DNA from 4 places in the Nocardia sp. NPDC006044 genome. Region 1 is predicted to be linked to each of the others. Evidence: riboswitches for the same ligand, from Rfam matches in the RefSeq annotation. Region 1 holds a riboswitch; each other region holds the start of a gene.
What was found. Region 1 has a riboswitch for S-adenosylmethionine ahead of ACFYO1_RS38130 (bifunctional o-acetylhomoserine/o-acetylserine sulfhydrylase). Riboswitches for the same ligand answer to the same signal wherever they lie in the genome.
Positions count from the first base shown of each region.

Region 2: linked by a shared signal. The riboswitch ahead of ACFYO1_RS14705 (tRNA-dependent cyclodipeptide synthase) and the one ahead of ACFYO1_RS38130 (bifunctional o-acetylhomoserine/o-acetylserine sulfhydrylase) in region 1 are both predicted to bind S-adenosylmethionine.
Region 3: linked by a shared signal. The riboswitch ahead of ACFYO1_RS22280 (rhodanese-like domain-containing protein) and the one ahead of ACFYO1_RS38130 (bifunctional o-acetylhomoserine/o-acetylserine sulfhydrylase) in region 1 are both predicted to bind S-adenosylmethionine.
Region 4: linked by a shared signal. The riboswitch ahead of ACFYO1_RS25545 (amino acid ABC transporter permease) and the one ahead of ACFYO1_RS38130 (bifunctional o-acetylhomoserine/o-acetylserine sulfhydrylase) in region 1 are both predicted to bind S-adenosylmethionine.

Region 1 covers NZ_JBIAID010000005.1:436,769-440,197, forward strand. Annotated here, with positions in the region: gene ACFYO1_RS38130 (bifunctional o-acetylhomoserine/o-acetylserine sulfhydrylase) at 1-1,209, opposite strand, end outside; SAM riboswitch class IV at 1,303-1,413, opposite strand; gene ACFYO1_RS38135 (TetR/AcrR family transcriptional regulator) at 1,465-2,160, opposite strand; gene ACFYO1_RS38140 (MFS transporter) at 2,288-3,429, shown strand, end outside.
Region 2 covers NZ_JBIAID010000001.1:3,240,700-3,244,128, reverse strand. Annotated here, with positions in the region: gene ACFYO1_RS14715 (acyl-CoA dehydrogenase family protein) at 1-887, opposite strand, end outside; gene ACFYO1_RS14710 (hypothetical protein) at 1,008-1,610, shown strand; SAM riboswitch class IV at 1,700-1,818, shown strand; gene ACFYO1_RS14705 (tRNA-dependent cyclodipeptide synthase) at 1,795-2,427, shown strand; gene ACFYO1_RS14700 (MFS transporter) at 2,424-3,429, shown strand, end outside.
Region 3 covers NZ_JBIAID010000002.1:1,026,781-1,030,209, reverse strand. Annotated here, with positions in the region: gene ACFYO1_RS22290 (FAD-dependent oxidoreductase) at 1-189, opposite strand, end outside; gene ACFYO1_RS22285 (hypothetical protein) at 537-983, shown strand; SAM riboswitch class IV at 1,047-1,163, shown strand; gene ACFYO1_RS22280 (rhodanese-like domain-containing protein) at 1,178-1,594, shown strand; gene ACFYO1_RS22275 (O-succinylhomoserine sulfhydrylase) at 1,650-2,864, shown strand; gene fgd (glucose-6-phosphate dehydrogenase (coenzyme-F420)) at 2,922-3,429, opposite strand, start outside.
Region 4 covers NZ_JBIAID010000003.1:189,942-193,370, forward strand. Annotated here, with positions in the region: gene ACFYO1_RS25540 (hypothetical protein) at 1-675, opposite strand, end outside; SAM riboswitch class I at 1,064-1,158, shown strand; gene ACFYO1_RS25545 (amino acid ABC transporter permease) at 1,349-2,365, shown strand; gene ACFYO1_RS25550 (amino acid ABC transporter ATP-binding protein) at 2,362-3,129, shown strand; gene ACFYO1_RS25555 (ABC transporter substrate-binding protein) at 3,129-3,429, shown strand, end outside.

The sequences.
Region 1 (3,429 bases):
TGAGTGTGTGGTCGACGCGGGATGAATCACGAGGGAGCGCACATCTCCGATGTTAGCCACATGGCTGTGCAGGGTTAATCCGTCCACGAACTTCTTGCCCGCATCGACACCGCCGCGCAGTTCGAAGGCGACGATCGCGCCGGGCCCCTTCGGCGCCAGCTGCCGCGCACGCTCGTACCACGGGGAATCCGGCAGACCGGCGTAGATCACCTTGGTGACGTCCGGCTGCTCGGTCAGGAATTCGGCGACCGCCTTGGCGTTGGCCACGTGCCGCTCGACCCGCAGGCTCAGCGTCTCGATGCCCTGGCTGATCAGGAACGCGTTGAACGGCGAGATGGCCGAACCGAGGTCGCGCAGCAACTGCACGCGCGCCTTGAGCGCGAAGGCGGGCGCGCCGAGATCGGCGAACACCGCACCGTGGTAGCTCGGGTCCGGCGTGGTGAAGCCGGGGAAGCGCGGCTGGCCCTGCGCGTCGGTCACCGTCCAGTCGAAGTTGCCGCCGTCGACGATCACGCCGGCCACCGCGGAACCGTGCCCGCCGAGGTACTTGGTCGCCGAGTGCACGACGATGTCGGCGCCGTGCGCCAGCGGCTGGATCAGGTACGGGGTGGCCACCGTGTTGTCCACGATCAGCGGCAGCCCGGCTTCGTGCGCGATCGCGGAGATGCCGGGGATGTCGAAGATCGCGCTGCTCGGGTTGGCGATGGTCTCGCCGTAGAACGCCTTGGTGTTCGGGCGGATCGCGGCCCGCCACTGGTCCAGGTCGTCGGGATCGTCGACGAAGGACACCTCGATGCCGAGCTTGGGCAGCGAGTAGTGGAAGAGGTTGTAGGTGCCACCGTAGAGGTGCGGGCTGGACACGATGTGGTCGCCCGAGGACGCCAGGTTCAGGATCGCGAAGGTCTCCGCGGCCTGGCCGGAAGCCAGCAGCAGCGCCGCGACACCACCCTCGAGCGCGGCCACGCGCTGCTCGACCACGTCCTGGGTGGGGTTCATGATCCGGGTGTAGATGTTGCCCGGTTCGGCGAGTCCGAACAGCGCCGCGGCGTGGTCGGTGTCGCGGAAGGCGTACGAGGTGGTCTGGTAGATGGGCAGGGCCCGGGCGCCGGTGGTGCCGTCGGGGGCCTGCCCCGCATGCACCTGCTTGGTCTCGAAGGACCACTGCGCGGTGGGATCGACGTCGGCCGCGGGCACGGTGGAATCACTCATGAGCTTTGCTCCAAAGAAAAGGGTTGTTCGCCAGAACTACGAGGGTTATCGGGATTTGGGCGAAGGACAACAACACATTTCGGGAACCTCCTGAAAGCGCGCTTGCTCTCGACCTTCGAGAGCCCGGTCATCACCCGGAGCACCCCACCGCTGCTGGAGGGTTGCCGTCCAGCGAGCCGGGGCTTCGCGCTGGCACTCATGACCTGAGGGCATCATAACCGGCCGTCCCGCGACGGCCGAAACCTATCCGCGAACTCAGCCGGAAGTGCTGGTCCGCGCGCCGCCGCAGATCCGGGCGAACTCGTCGTACGCCGCGCAGAACGAGTTGCGTCCCGCGGTCGCGGCCTCGTGCAGATCGTCGTAGTCGAACATGCTCTCCCCGCATTCCATCGCGAGGTGACCGATGAGCTGCCAGGAGCCGAGGATCAGCCGCACCGGCAGCGCGCAGGGCGTGGTGCCGAGTCGTTCGGCGACCACCGCGGCGATGGCGATGTTCTTGTTGTCGGCGTGCTCGATGCTGCGCGCGCTGACCGCGGGACTGCTGCGCACGATCCGCTGCATCTGCTGGAACTGCCGGAACGAGACCGGCCCGCCGCCGGGTTCGCTGACGGCTCGGTCGATCACCTGCAAGAACGCCGTACGCAGCGATTCCAATTCGTTGCCACCGGTCGGGAGTTCGCGCAGCGCCTGCGCGACGGCCTGGCCGAAGTCCTGCACCGGCCCGAGGACGATGTCCTCTTTGCTGTCGAAGTACCGGTTGATCGTGCGCGGCGAGACGTCCGCGGCGTTGGCGATCTGCTCGACCGTCGTCGCGTCGAAACCCTGTGTGTCGCACAGGTTCAGCCCGACCTCGATGATCCGCAACCGGGTCTGCTGCTTCTTGCGTTCGCGCAGGCCGGGATGTGGGTCCGCTGCGGCACTCGCGCCCGTCGGCGTCGCTGACTCGAGCATGTTCCCACCTTATCGCAACCGGTTGTTTTCGTGTCTTTAACCGCCAAATGTCGTACTGCGACATTTTGCTCTTGACGCCAAATGTCGCTTGCTGACAGGATAGCCACCGAGTTCGAACGAAGAGGAGATGACCGTGACCGACACTGCGCAAGCGGTAGAAGTTCCCCAGAGACAAGGCAGTTCGGCACGCTGGTTCGCCCTCGGCGTGATCGCATTGGCCCAGCTCATGGTGGTGCTGGACGCCACCATCGTGACCATTTCGCTGCCCTTCGCCCAGCAGGACCTCGGCATCAGCGACGGCAACAAGCAGTGGATGCTGACCGCTTACACGCTGATCTTCGGCGGCCTGCTGCTGCTCGGCGGCCGGCTGGCCGACTACCTCGGCCGGCGCCGGATGTTCATCGTCGGCCTGGTCGGTTTCGCCGCCGCGTCGGCACTTGCCGGTCTCGCGCAGAACGGCGCGGAGATGTTCGCCGGACGCGCGCTCCAGGGTGCGTTCGCGGCCTTGCTCGCCCCCGCGGCGTTGTCGCTGTTGTCGGTGACCTTCACCGAGGCGCGCGAGCGGGCCACCGCGTTCGGCGTGTTCGCCGGCATCTCCGCCGGTGGCGCCGCGCTCGGCCTGATCGCCGGCGGCGCGCTCACCGAGTACGCCTCGTGGCGCTGGTGCCTGCTGGTGAACACCCCGATCGCGTTGCTCGCCCTGGTCGGCGCGCTGGCCTGGGTGGTCAGGGATGTGCCCGCCCCGCGGACCGGCGGCTACGACGTGCCCGGCGCGGTCACCGTGACGCTCGGCCTGATCTCGATCGTCTACGGCTTCAGCCGCGCGGCCGAGGACGGCTGGCTCGCCGGCAGCACCCTCGGCCTGCTCATCGCCGGTGCCGCGCTGTTGATCGCGTTCGTGGTGATCGAACGGCGCTCGGCCAATCCGCTGCTGCCGCTGCACATTCCGGGCGAGATCAACCGAGGCGGCGCGTTCCTCGCGGCGTTGCTCGTGCCGATCGCCATGTTCGCCATGTTCCTGTTCCTGAGCTACTACTTCCAGATCACCCTGGGCTACTCCTCGCTCAAGGCGGGCTTCGCGTTCCTGCCCTTCCCGGCCGGCATCGCGATCTCCGCGGGTATCACCAGTGCGCTGCTGCCGAAGCTCGGCCCGCGGCCGCTGATGGTGGCCGGCGCCGTGCTCGGCGTGCTCGGCCTGCTGTGGCTGGCCCAGCTCGGCTTCGGCGACAGCTACGCCGCCAGCGTGCTGCCCGCGCAGGTGCTGATCGC
Region 2 (3,429 bases), on a different contig from region 1:
GCTCGCGTCGACTCGCGCGCGGCCCGGATAGCGGCCTGTGCCCGGCCGACCGTCCGCTGGATCACCGGATCCTCGGACGCGGGCTGGAATTTCGGCGGCCCGACCCGCGTCGGCAGCACGGCGAGCACCTCGTCGAGCGCGTGTTCGGCGGTGCCGATCGCGACCCCGGCGAACCCGGGCGCGAGCAGACTGAACAACGGGAGCCGATACTTCGCGTCCGCGAGCGAGCCGGGCGCGTAGAACGGAAAGGTCCGGCGCGCAGGCACATACACGTCGTCGAGCGCGAAACTCATCGAGCCCGTGCCGCGTAAGCCGGCCACGTGCCAGTCGTCGATGATGCTCACCTCCTCGGTGGGCACGACGACCGAGACGAGTTCGGGTGACCCATCGGCGCCCGCCTTCGGCGCGCCGTCCGCGTCGAGCACGACGGTGTTCGCCATAACCCAACCGGCATAACCGATTCCGCTGGCGAACGGCCACCGCCCGGTGACCCGGAACCCGCCATCGGTGGGCGTGCTCCGGCCATTCGGGCCGAAGACGAGCGACATCGGCCCGACCCCCTCGGCCAAGACCGCTTCGACACCGGCGGCAGGCAGTTTCGACGCCACGATGGCCGGCGCCGTCGCACAGATGAACAGACTCCATGCCGTGCTCGTGTCCGCGTAGGCGATCGCCCGCACGATCTCGAAGGCCTCGTCGAGCCCGATCAGACCGCTGCCACCGACGCCGGTCGGGGCGAACACGCCCCACAGACCCGTGGCCGCGATGGCATCGACCACGTCGGCCGGAAGATCACGGTCGTCCTCGGCCTTCTGGCTGTACTGCCGCGCGATGGGCGCGAGTTCGGTCACCGCACCGAGCGCGTCGTCCAGCGAACGGATGGCCATCGGCGAGCTCCTTCGTCGTCGGGCGCGGGCCGCGCCGGGCAGATGCTGGTCCAGCTTCGCCCCCGCTCGATCGAACGCGAAAGCCCTGTTTTCACTGAGCGGACCGAGGATTCTGGATCCGTGAAGATTTACGCCGATCGGGCTCCCGTCGCCGCCCGGCAAATGGTGACGGACCTCCTGGTGACGGCGTGGGTGTACGGCTCGATCAGGGCCGCGCTCTGGCTGCACGACCTGGTGCGGAAGCTCGCGGTTCCCGGGCAGAAGCTGGAGGGCGCGGGTGGCGGCCTCGCCGACAGCCTCGGTGACGTCGGCCGCAAGGTGGGCCGGGTTCCGGTGGTCGGCGACGACCTGACCTCACCGTTCGAGCGGGCCGCGGGCGCCGCCCGCTCGATGGCCGAGGCCGGACACGATCAGCAGGCGCTCACCAACGATCTGGCCATGGCCCTCGCGATCGGCCTGCTGATCGTCCCACTCGGGCTCGTCCTGTTCGTCTGGCTACCCCTGCGGCTGCGCTGGATCCGAAGAGCCGCCGCGGCGGTATCGCTGCGCACCGTGCGGGGCGGACAAGACCTGCTCGCCTTGCGCGCGCTCACCAATCAACCACTGCGCACACTCAATCGGATCGACACGGATGTGGTGGCCGCGTGGCGGCGCGGCGACGACGACACGGTCCGTGCACTGGCGGCGCTGGAACTGCGCGGACTGGGCTTGCGTGGCAGCTGAATTCACCCGCCACGCGGACGGACCGGGTACATAACTCAGCACGATTCAAAAGCGTGACAACGCTTCTGGCGTGCGGCACGCTCGAGTCAGGTCAAGAGTGCCAGCGTCAAGTCCCCGGCTAGCTGGCCGGCAACCCTCCAACCGCGGCGGGGTGCCCCGGGTCAAGACCAGGCCGAGCCGCGTGATGCGGCCCGGGCAAGCGCGGGCTCCACCGACACCTGGAGCCCGCTCGAGAGACGGGGGTGATCTGATCAACCGGTCGAACTTCGGCCGCTGCGCCATCGCGGTCGCGGACACCCTGCAACGCCACAACCTCAGCGGCGGAACCGATATCGATCGGCATGCGCGGGCGCGCATCGCCGGCGACCAGTGGATCGCCCGCAATATCGGTTACATTGACCAGATCAATTGCCCGACAAACATATTGCGCTGGGACTTCGCACTTTCCCATCCGCGCTACGGCGATCTGTACGACGCGATCGAGCAGGCCTACGAGACCGACGAACCGTATCGGCACGCCATCGACAGCACCATCGACCGGTTCATCGAGCGGCGGCTCTCGCGCGAACCGGAAGTCAATCAGGATCAGGTCAGGAAGTCTTGCCGCGCATATCTTTTGGAGGAATGCCCGATCATCATACCGCTGTGGGCGCACGAGGGTTTCGACTATGTGATCTACCCGCAGAAGATCTCCGCCGCGATGGGACGCACGCGGGAGCTGTTCGTCGAGCCGGAGCATCCGGACCGGGTCGCCTGGCTGCCGCTGCGGTTCAAGAAGCGCAAGTCGGCGCTGACTGCCGCGGAGGGCGGCCAGTGACCGCCGAGCTGCCCGCGCGGCGGCGGGCCATCGGGTTCACCGGACTGGCGGTGGCGTCGTTTCTCGGGTGCGTCGACCTGACCATCGTCACCACCGCGTTGCCCGCCATCGGCGCGGATCTGCGTGCGGGAGCGTCGAATACGGAGCTGACGCTCGGCGTCTTCCTGATGGCGTTGTCGATGTTCATGGTGACGGCCGGCCGGGTGGCCGATCGGCTCGGCCGGCGAAAGGTGTTGCTGTTCGGGCTCGGGCTGTTCGTGGTCGCGTCCGCGGGTGCGGCGGTGTCGTGGTCGATCGGGGTGCTGCTCGTCGCGCGGTTCGTCCAGGGCGCGGCCTGTGCCGTGCTGTACACGAGCACCTCGACCTTGGTGGAATCGCTTTTCCCACCGGGTGATCGAGGGAAGGCGATCGGCTGGTTGTATTCGGTGAACGGGCTCGGGCTGGCCATCGGTCCGGTGCTCGGCGGCCTGCTGGTGCCGAGCCTCGGCTGGCAGTCGATCTTCTGGATCAATATTCCACTCGGTGTCGCCGCCTTGATCGCGATCGCGGTCGCGGTCCCGCGGGTGGCGCCTGACCCCGGCGGCGGGACCGATTGGGCCGGGCAGGTCGTGGTCGCGTTCGCCGTGGTATCGGCGGTCGGCATCTTCGTGCTGGGCGACCTGCGTGGCTGGTTGTCGCCGTGGGTGCTGATCGCCGCGATCGTGCTGGTCACGGCCGTGGCGGCCGGAATTGCCGCCGAGCGGCGGGCGGCGAATCCGTTGATCGACCCCGCGCTGTTCGGCAATCGCCGGTTCGTCGCGGCGATCGTGTCGGATTTCTCGCTCGGTTTGTTCTATGCCGCTGCGCTGCTGGCGATTCCGACGTATCTGACGCAGGGCCGGGCCTTCGACGTGCGGCAGGCCGGATTCGTGCTGCTGCTCGTCAGCGGGACGCTCGCGCTCTCGTCGCCGGTCGCGGGCCGGTTCGTGGATCGGCTCGGCGCACAGTCGTTGCTGCCGTGGG
Region 3 (3,429 bases), on a different contig from region 1:
CTTGATCCGCGGGTGGTCCGGCGCGACGCCGTAGCGGATCAGCCCGAACGGCGCGGGCATGCGCTCGAACAGGTCGATGCTCACCTCGGCATCCGACTTCATCAGGGCGTCGGCGGCATAGATTCCCGCGGGCCCGGCGCCGACGATGGCGATGCGGAGCGGGCGGTCAGCTGCACTCTGGTCGGTCATCTTTACGCGCACCCTTATGGTCGAGAACAAATTAACGGCGTCTTGCTTAGCCTAGGCTAAGTTACGCGCTGGCTGGTTGCACCTGACGGCGCGGACACTGCGGTTGTCGGCTCGTGGCCACCTCAGTCGCGGCTATGACAGCAGGCCGCAGTCTCGCGATTCTATCGGTGGCGGCCACGGCCGCCCTCGGCGGTGCGAGAACTGAATGGATGCCACCCTAGGCGTTCTGTCCGGGCTACCCGATCTCGCGGCGTCGACTCCCGCGCGGGACACCGGCCTTCGCCGGGTGTGGCGCCCCCGGTGGGGTCGAGCGTCGGATAGCCCTGCCGACCAGGGATCATCGTGGCATGAGCGATCAGGAGTCACCCGCCGAAGACGAGGTCATCACGGTCGATCAGACCGACAAGCGTTCCGTGGCACCGTTCGTCGCCGCGGCCGTCCTCGCGGTCATCGTGCTCGGCGCGATCATCATCGGCGGGGTCGTGTCGCCCGCTGAGAAAAATGTCACAGATTCCGACCGGATCGCCGCCGCGGTGCGCAACTTCGTCGACGGGTCCAACAACACCGACCTGGTGCCCCCACCTGGTGCGGGCTGCCCGGGCTTCGATCCGAAACGCTCCCCGCTCGCCGGGCGCTCCGGCGGCGGAAAGACCGTGGAATTCATCGAACTCGTCGATCCGCAGCGCGACGGCGACCGGGCGAAGGCCACGGTCACCACCAAGGTCGACGGCGACGAGCAGACTTCCACCTGGAATCTGACTCGCTCCGGCGACAAATGGCTGGTCTGTAATTGAGCATTCTCATACCGTGAGCAGCCATTTGACAGGGTGACCCTCGTCCAGGCAATCTCAGCGGAAGGTCATGAGAACCAGTGTCAAGCCCCGGCAATACTGGTCGGCAACCCTCCTCCGCGGTGGGGTGCTCCGGGTGACGACCTGGCCGCGCGTCAAACCCGAGCGCGGCAAGTGCGGATTCTAGGAGGGTCCAGATGAGTTATGCCGGTGACATCACCCCGCAGCAGGCTTGGGATCTGTTGCGCGACAATCCCGAAGCCGTCCTGGTCGACGTGCGCACCGAGGCCGAGTGGAAGTTCGTCGGCGTGCCCGACACCAGCTCGATCGAGCGCCCGACCGTACTGATCGAGTGGGTCGATTCGACCGGGTCGCGCAACGGCGAGTTCACCGAGCAGCTGGTCACGGCGCTCGACGGGCACAACCCGGAGGCGCCGGTGATCTTCCTCTGTCGCTCCGGCCAGCGCTCGATCGGCGCGGCGATCGCCTCGACCCAGGCCGGGTTCGGCACCTCGTACAACGTGCTCGAGGGCTTCGAGGGCCCGCTCGACGCGGACGGACATCGCGGCGGCGCCGGCTGGCGCGCCCTCGGCCTGCCCTGGCGGCAGTCATGAGTAGCTGCTGTTCGGTGGACGCGTTGTCGCGGAGCTCTGTCGTCGGGAGGCAGTCGTGATCACAGGTGGTGCGTTCGACAAGCCGCTGCCCGAGGGTGTCGGCGCGGCGACCCTCGGCGTGCGAGGGGGGTTGCGCCGCTCCGGTTTCGAGGAAACCTCGGAGGCGCTGTACCTGACCTCCGGTTTCGTCTACGAGAGCGCGGAGGCCGCCGAGGCCGCGTTCACCGGGGACGTGGAGCATTTCGTCTACTCCCGCTACGGCAACCCGACGGTCGCCATGTTCGAGGAGCGGATGCGGCTGCTCGACGGCGCCGAGGCGTGCTTCGCGACCGCGAGCGGAATGTCCGCGGTCTTCACCGCGCTGGGCGCGCTGCTCGGCGCCGGTGATCGACTTGTGGCCGCGCGCAGCCTGTTCGGGTCCTGCTTCGTGGTGTGCAACGAGATCCTGCCGCGCTGGGGCGTGGAGACCGTCTTCGTCGACGGCGAGGATCTGGATCAATGGGAGCAGGCGCTGTCGGTGCCCACCCAGGCCGTGTTCTTCGAGACGCCGGCCAACCCCATGCAGACCCTCGTCGACGTGCGCCGGGTCACCGAGCTCGCGCATGCCGCGGGCGCGAAGGTGGTGCTGGACAACGTCTTTGCCACCCCATTGCTGCAACGCGGTTTCGAGCTGGGCGCCGACGTGGTCGTCTATTCCGGCACCAAGCACATCGATGGCCAGGGCCGGGTGCTCGGCGGCGCGATCCTCGGCGCGAAGGATTACATCGACGGCCCGGTGAAAACGCTGATGCGCCATACCGGTCCGGCGCTGAGCCCGTTCAACGCGTGGACGCTGCTCAAGGGTTTGGAGACGATGCCGTTGCGCGTGCGGCATTCGACCGAGTCCGCGTTGCGCATAGCCCGCTTCCTGGAGACCAGCACCTCGGTCAGCTGGGTGAAATACCCGTTCCTGGAATCACATCCGCAACACGACCTGGCCACCGGCCAGATGAGCGCCGGCGGTACCGTGGTCACCTTCGAGCTGAACGCGCCTGCGCACGAGGCGAAGAAGCGCGCCTTCGAAGTGCTCAACCGCCTGCGCATCATCGATATCTCGAACAACCTCGGCGACGCCAAGTCGCTGATCACCCACCCCGCCACCACAACTCATCGCGCGATGGGCCCGGAAGGCCGAGCCACCATCGGCCTCTCCGACGGCGTGGTCCGCATCTCCGTCGGCCTCGAGGACGTCGAGGACCTTCTCGCCGACCTCGACCACGCCCTGAGCTAGCCACGAAAAAGGCTCCGCCCGTTCGTATCCGGAACGGGCGGAGCCTTTCTCGTGGGATCAGCCCAGTGCGCGCAGGCGCGGCGCGAGGTCGCGCTGGAACAGGTCGAGGAAGCGGCGCTGGTCGTGGCCGGGGGCGTGGAAGACCAGGTGGTTGAGGCCGGCGTCGAGGTAGGGCTTGATCAGGTCGACGGCCTGGTCGGGGTCGCTGGCGACGATCCAGCGCTTGGCGATCTGCTCGATCGGGAGGGCGTCGGCGGCGGCCTCCATCTCGATCGGGTCGGTGATGCTGTGCTTCTGTTCCGGGGTCAGGCTCAGCGGGGCCCAGAAGCGGGTGTTCTCCAGTGCCAGTTCGGGATCGGTGTCGTAGGAGATCTTGATCTCGATCATCCGGTCGATGTCGTCGACGGTGCGTCCGGCCTTGGCGGCGCCCTCGGCGACGGCGGGCATCAGCTTGTCGGTGTAGAGCTCCATGCCCTTGCCGGAGGTGCAGATGAAGCCGTCACCCGCGCGGCCCGCGTAGCGCGCGACCAGCGGTCCGCCGGCGGCGACATAGATCGGGATGCCG
Region 4 (3,429 bases), on a different contig from region 1:
GCCGCCGTTCTCGACCGTGCCGAAGACCGCCGCGAGCACGGTGCCCTGCCCGGTGTCGACCGGAACGGCGCGCACGCCGCCCATCGGGAGGGCCGCGAAGAAGAAGTCCTGGATCGCCCGTTCGGCGATGGGGCGCAGCGCGATCGGCACCTCGGCCGGGATCATCGCGCGCAGGATGGTGGACAGCGGGCCCATCGACGCGAGTCCGCCGCGGCCGCTGGTCACGTTCAGCCAGGCCACCTGCATGCCGGTGGTGTCCGGTCCGTCCTGGTTCAGGCCGTAGGGGACGAAGGTGAACATGGTCTGCCCGGCCTTGACGGCGGACAGGTCGAGGCCGGGGATGGTGACCGAGGTCTTGGGCCACGGACCCGGCACCGCGCCGGCCACGGCCGGGGCCAGGCCGAGGGAGTTGCCGTTGAGGCAGTACGCGGCCGCGGTCGGGTAGAGGAACGGTTGCATGCCGAACGCGCGCAGGCCGTCGATGGCGGCGTTGTAGACGCCGAACAGATCACCGGGTGCGACGGCGCCGGTCTGCCCGGAACGGTCGGTGACCACCGGCGGAACCGGGGCGGCGGGCGAATTCGGGGCCGCGCCCGCGGACGGGGCCGCGAGCGCCAGCGCGACCGAGCAGGTCGCGACAGCGGACAATACGGTCAGACGGCGCGCTACGGCCATGGAGACCTCTTCTCATCGTCGACGCAATCGAAGGTTGACGGTACTCCGGCTAACGCCCTGAACTGGCATTATTGCCTGCGGCAAGCTATCGGCGTGTCCCCAGGGCCGCACCGCCGACGCCCAGTTCGCGGGGTCCGTACCCCGCGGACGGCGGTAGGCCGTATGCTGCTTCCCGGCGGAGCCGCCCGAGTCCGTGAGCGCCCGCCCCGCGAAGTCGACCGACCCCGAACAGACTGCGCCAGCGCATATTCGGCTATCCGACCTACCCGGCAAACCGGGCTGCGGCAAGATCTACGCTCACGATGATTGCTTCCCTTGCCTAAGGGTTCTCCTGCTGGGCATGATAATTCGGCTCGACCCTGACATCGTCCGATGTCCGGAGCGGCGACAACCATCCAGAGCGACCGAGAGACCTGGCTCGTCGACGTCGCAGCAACCCCCCGGTTCACCGGGTGCGGGTGCTTCCGCCGGGACCGATGGAGGAGAACCGAAATGCGAATCGCCGCTGCCCGAGGCACCCGTTGGGGCCGCCGACACATCGACCAATGCAAGGTGACCTCCGCGAGCTGTCGGGTCTGACCCGCAGCCAGTTCGTTGCACCCGTCGCTGGCCGGGTGGTGTGACCGCGGCCCGATGTGGCGCGGTCTCGTTCGTTCTTCCGAAGGACTTCGACATGAGTGCATTTATTGCACCCGATGCCGTCGACAAGGCCGGTGGCCGATCCGAACCAGTGCTCGAGGCGGCGCCGGACGAATCCGCGGCGCCGACGACGGACTCCGCGCCGAAGGTGGCCAAGCAGTGGCACCCGTGGCGCTGGGTGATCAGCGCCGTCGCGCTCATCCTGCTGGCTCAGTTCGTGCACGGCCTGGTCACCAACCCCGGGTGGGACTGGCCGACGTTCGCGAAGTACATCACCGCGAAGTCGGTGCTGGCCTCGCTGAAGGTGACGCTGGAGCTCACCGCCTGGGGCACCGCGCTCGGCTTCCTGCTCGGCACCGCGCTGGCTATCGCGCGGCTGTCGAACAATCCGGTGCTGCGGGTGATCTCGTGGTGCTACATCTGGGCGTTCCGCTCGATTCCGCTCATCGTGCAGCTGCTGTTCTGGTTCAACATCGCCTACCTGTACAACACGCTCTCGGTCGGAATCCCGTTCGGCCCCTCGTTTTTCACCTTCGAGGTGAACGGCGTGATCAGCGGGTTCACCGCGGCGGTGATCGGGCTCGCGTTGCATCAGGCGGCGTATTCGGCCGAGATCATCCGCGCGGGCATCATCTCCGTCGACGCCGGTCAGCTCGAAGCGGCTGCCGCGCTGGGCATTCCGAAGGTGCGCCAATTCCGCTCGATCGTGGTCCCGCAGGCCATGCGCTCGATCCTGCCCAACGCGACCAACGAGGTGATCAGCCTGTTCAAGGGCACCTCGATCGTGTCGGTGATGGCCATTGCCGAGCTGTTCTACCAGGTTCAGGTGATCTACGGCCGCAACGGCCGGGTGGTGCCGCTGCTGCTGGTCGCCACCGCCTGGTACATCGTGCTCACCACCGTTCTCTCGGTGGCGCAGTACTACATCGAGCGCCACTACGCCAAGGGCACCCAGCGCACGCCACCGCCGTCGCCCGCCCAGCGGGCCTGGCAGAAGCTGCGCGAGATCGCCGATTCCGGTTCCACCGCACCGCGAGGAGCGACCCGATGAGCACCGCACTCGCCGTCGAGGTCCGCGGCGTCCGCAAATCCTATGGCGCACACGAGGTCCTGCGCGGCGTCGACCTGACCGTGCGCTCCGGCGAGGTGGTCACGGTGATCGGCCCGTCCGGTTCGGGCAAGTCCACGCTGCTGCGGGTGGTCAACCACCTGGAGTCGCTGGACGCCGGCACCGTGCACATCGACGGTGAACTGATCGGATATCGGCTGCGCCGCAACACGTTGCACGCGCTGCCCGACCGCGAGGTGCGCAAGCAGCGCTCCCACATCGGGTTCGTCTTCCAGCAGTTCAACCTGTTCCCGCATCTGACCGTACTCGACAACGTCACCATCGCACCGCTTTCCGCGCAGCGCCGCGACCGCAAGGAGATCGAGGCCGAGGCGCGCGTGCTGCTGAACCGGGTCGGCATCGGCGAGCTGGCCGACGCCTACCCGCGCAGGCTCTCCGGCGGGCAGCAGCAACGAGTGGCGATCGCCCGGGCACTTGCCCTGCGCCCCAGGGTGATCCTGTTCGACGAGCCGACCTCCGCGCTGGACCCCGAACTCGTCGGCGAGGTCCTGGATGTGATCCGCGATCTCGCGCACGGCGGCACCGCGCTGGTGATCGTCACCCACGAGATCGGCTTCGCCCGCGAAATCGCCGACACCGTGGTGTTTCTCGACGCCGGCGCGATCGTCGAGCAGGGTCCGCCCGAGGCCGTCCTCGACCATCCCGAACACCCGCGCACCCGCGCCTTCCTTTCCCGAGTCCGTTGATGAACAGGTATCCGATGAAGCTCTCCGCCCTGGCCACCGCCGCCGCGACCGCGGTCGTACTGCTGGCCACCGGCTGCACCGATCCCGAAGCGGAGTCCGCGGCCCAGCCCGCCGGTGCGATCACCTTCGACCTCTCCGCCGCCCAGACCGGCCGGGTGCGCGCCGCCAAGGTGGACAGCATCGCCGCCGAAGTGCCGCAAGCCATCCGCGATCGCGGCACCCTCGTGGTGACCGGCGCGTCCGGCACCGCACCGCCGCTGCGTTTCTACGCCAACGACGACAAGACCGTGGTCGGCTCGG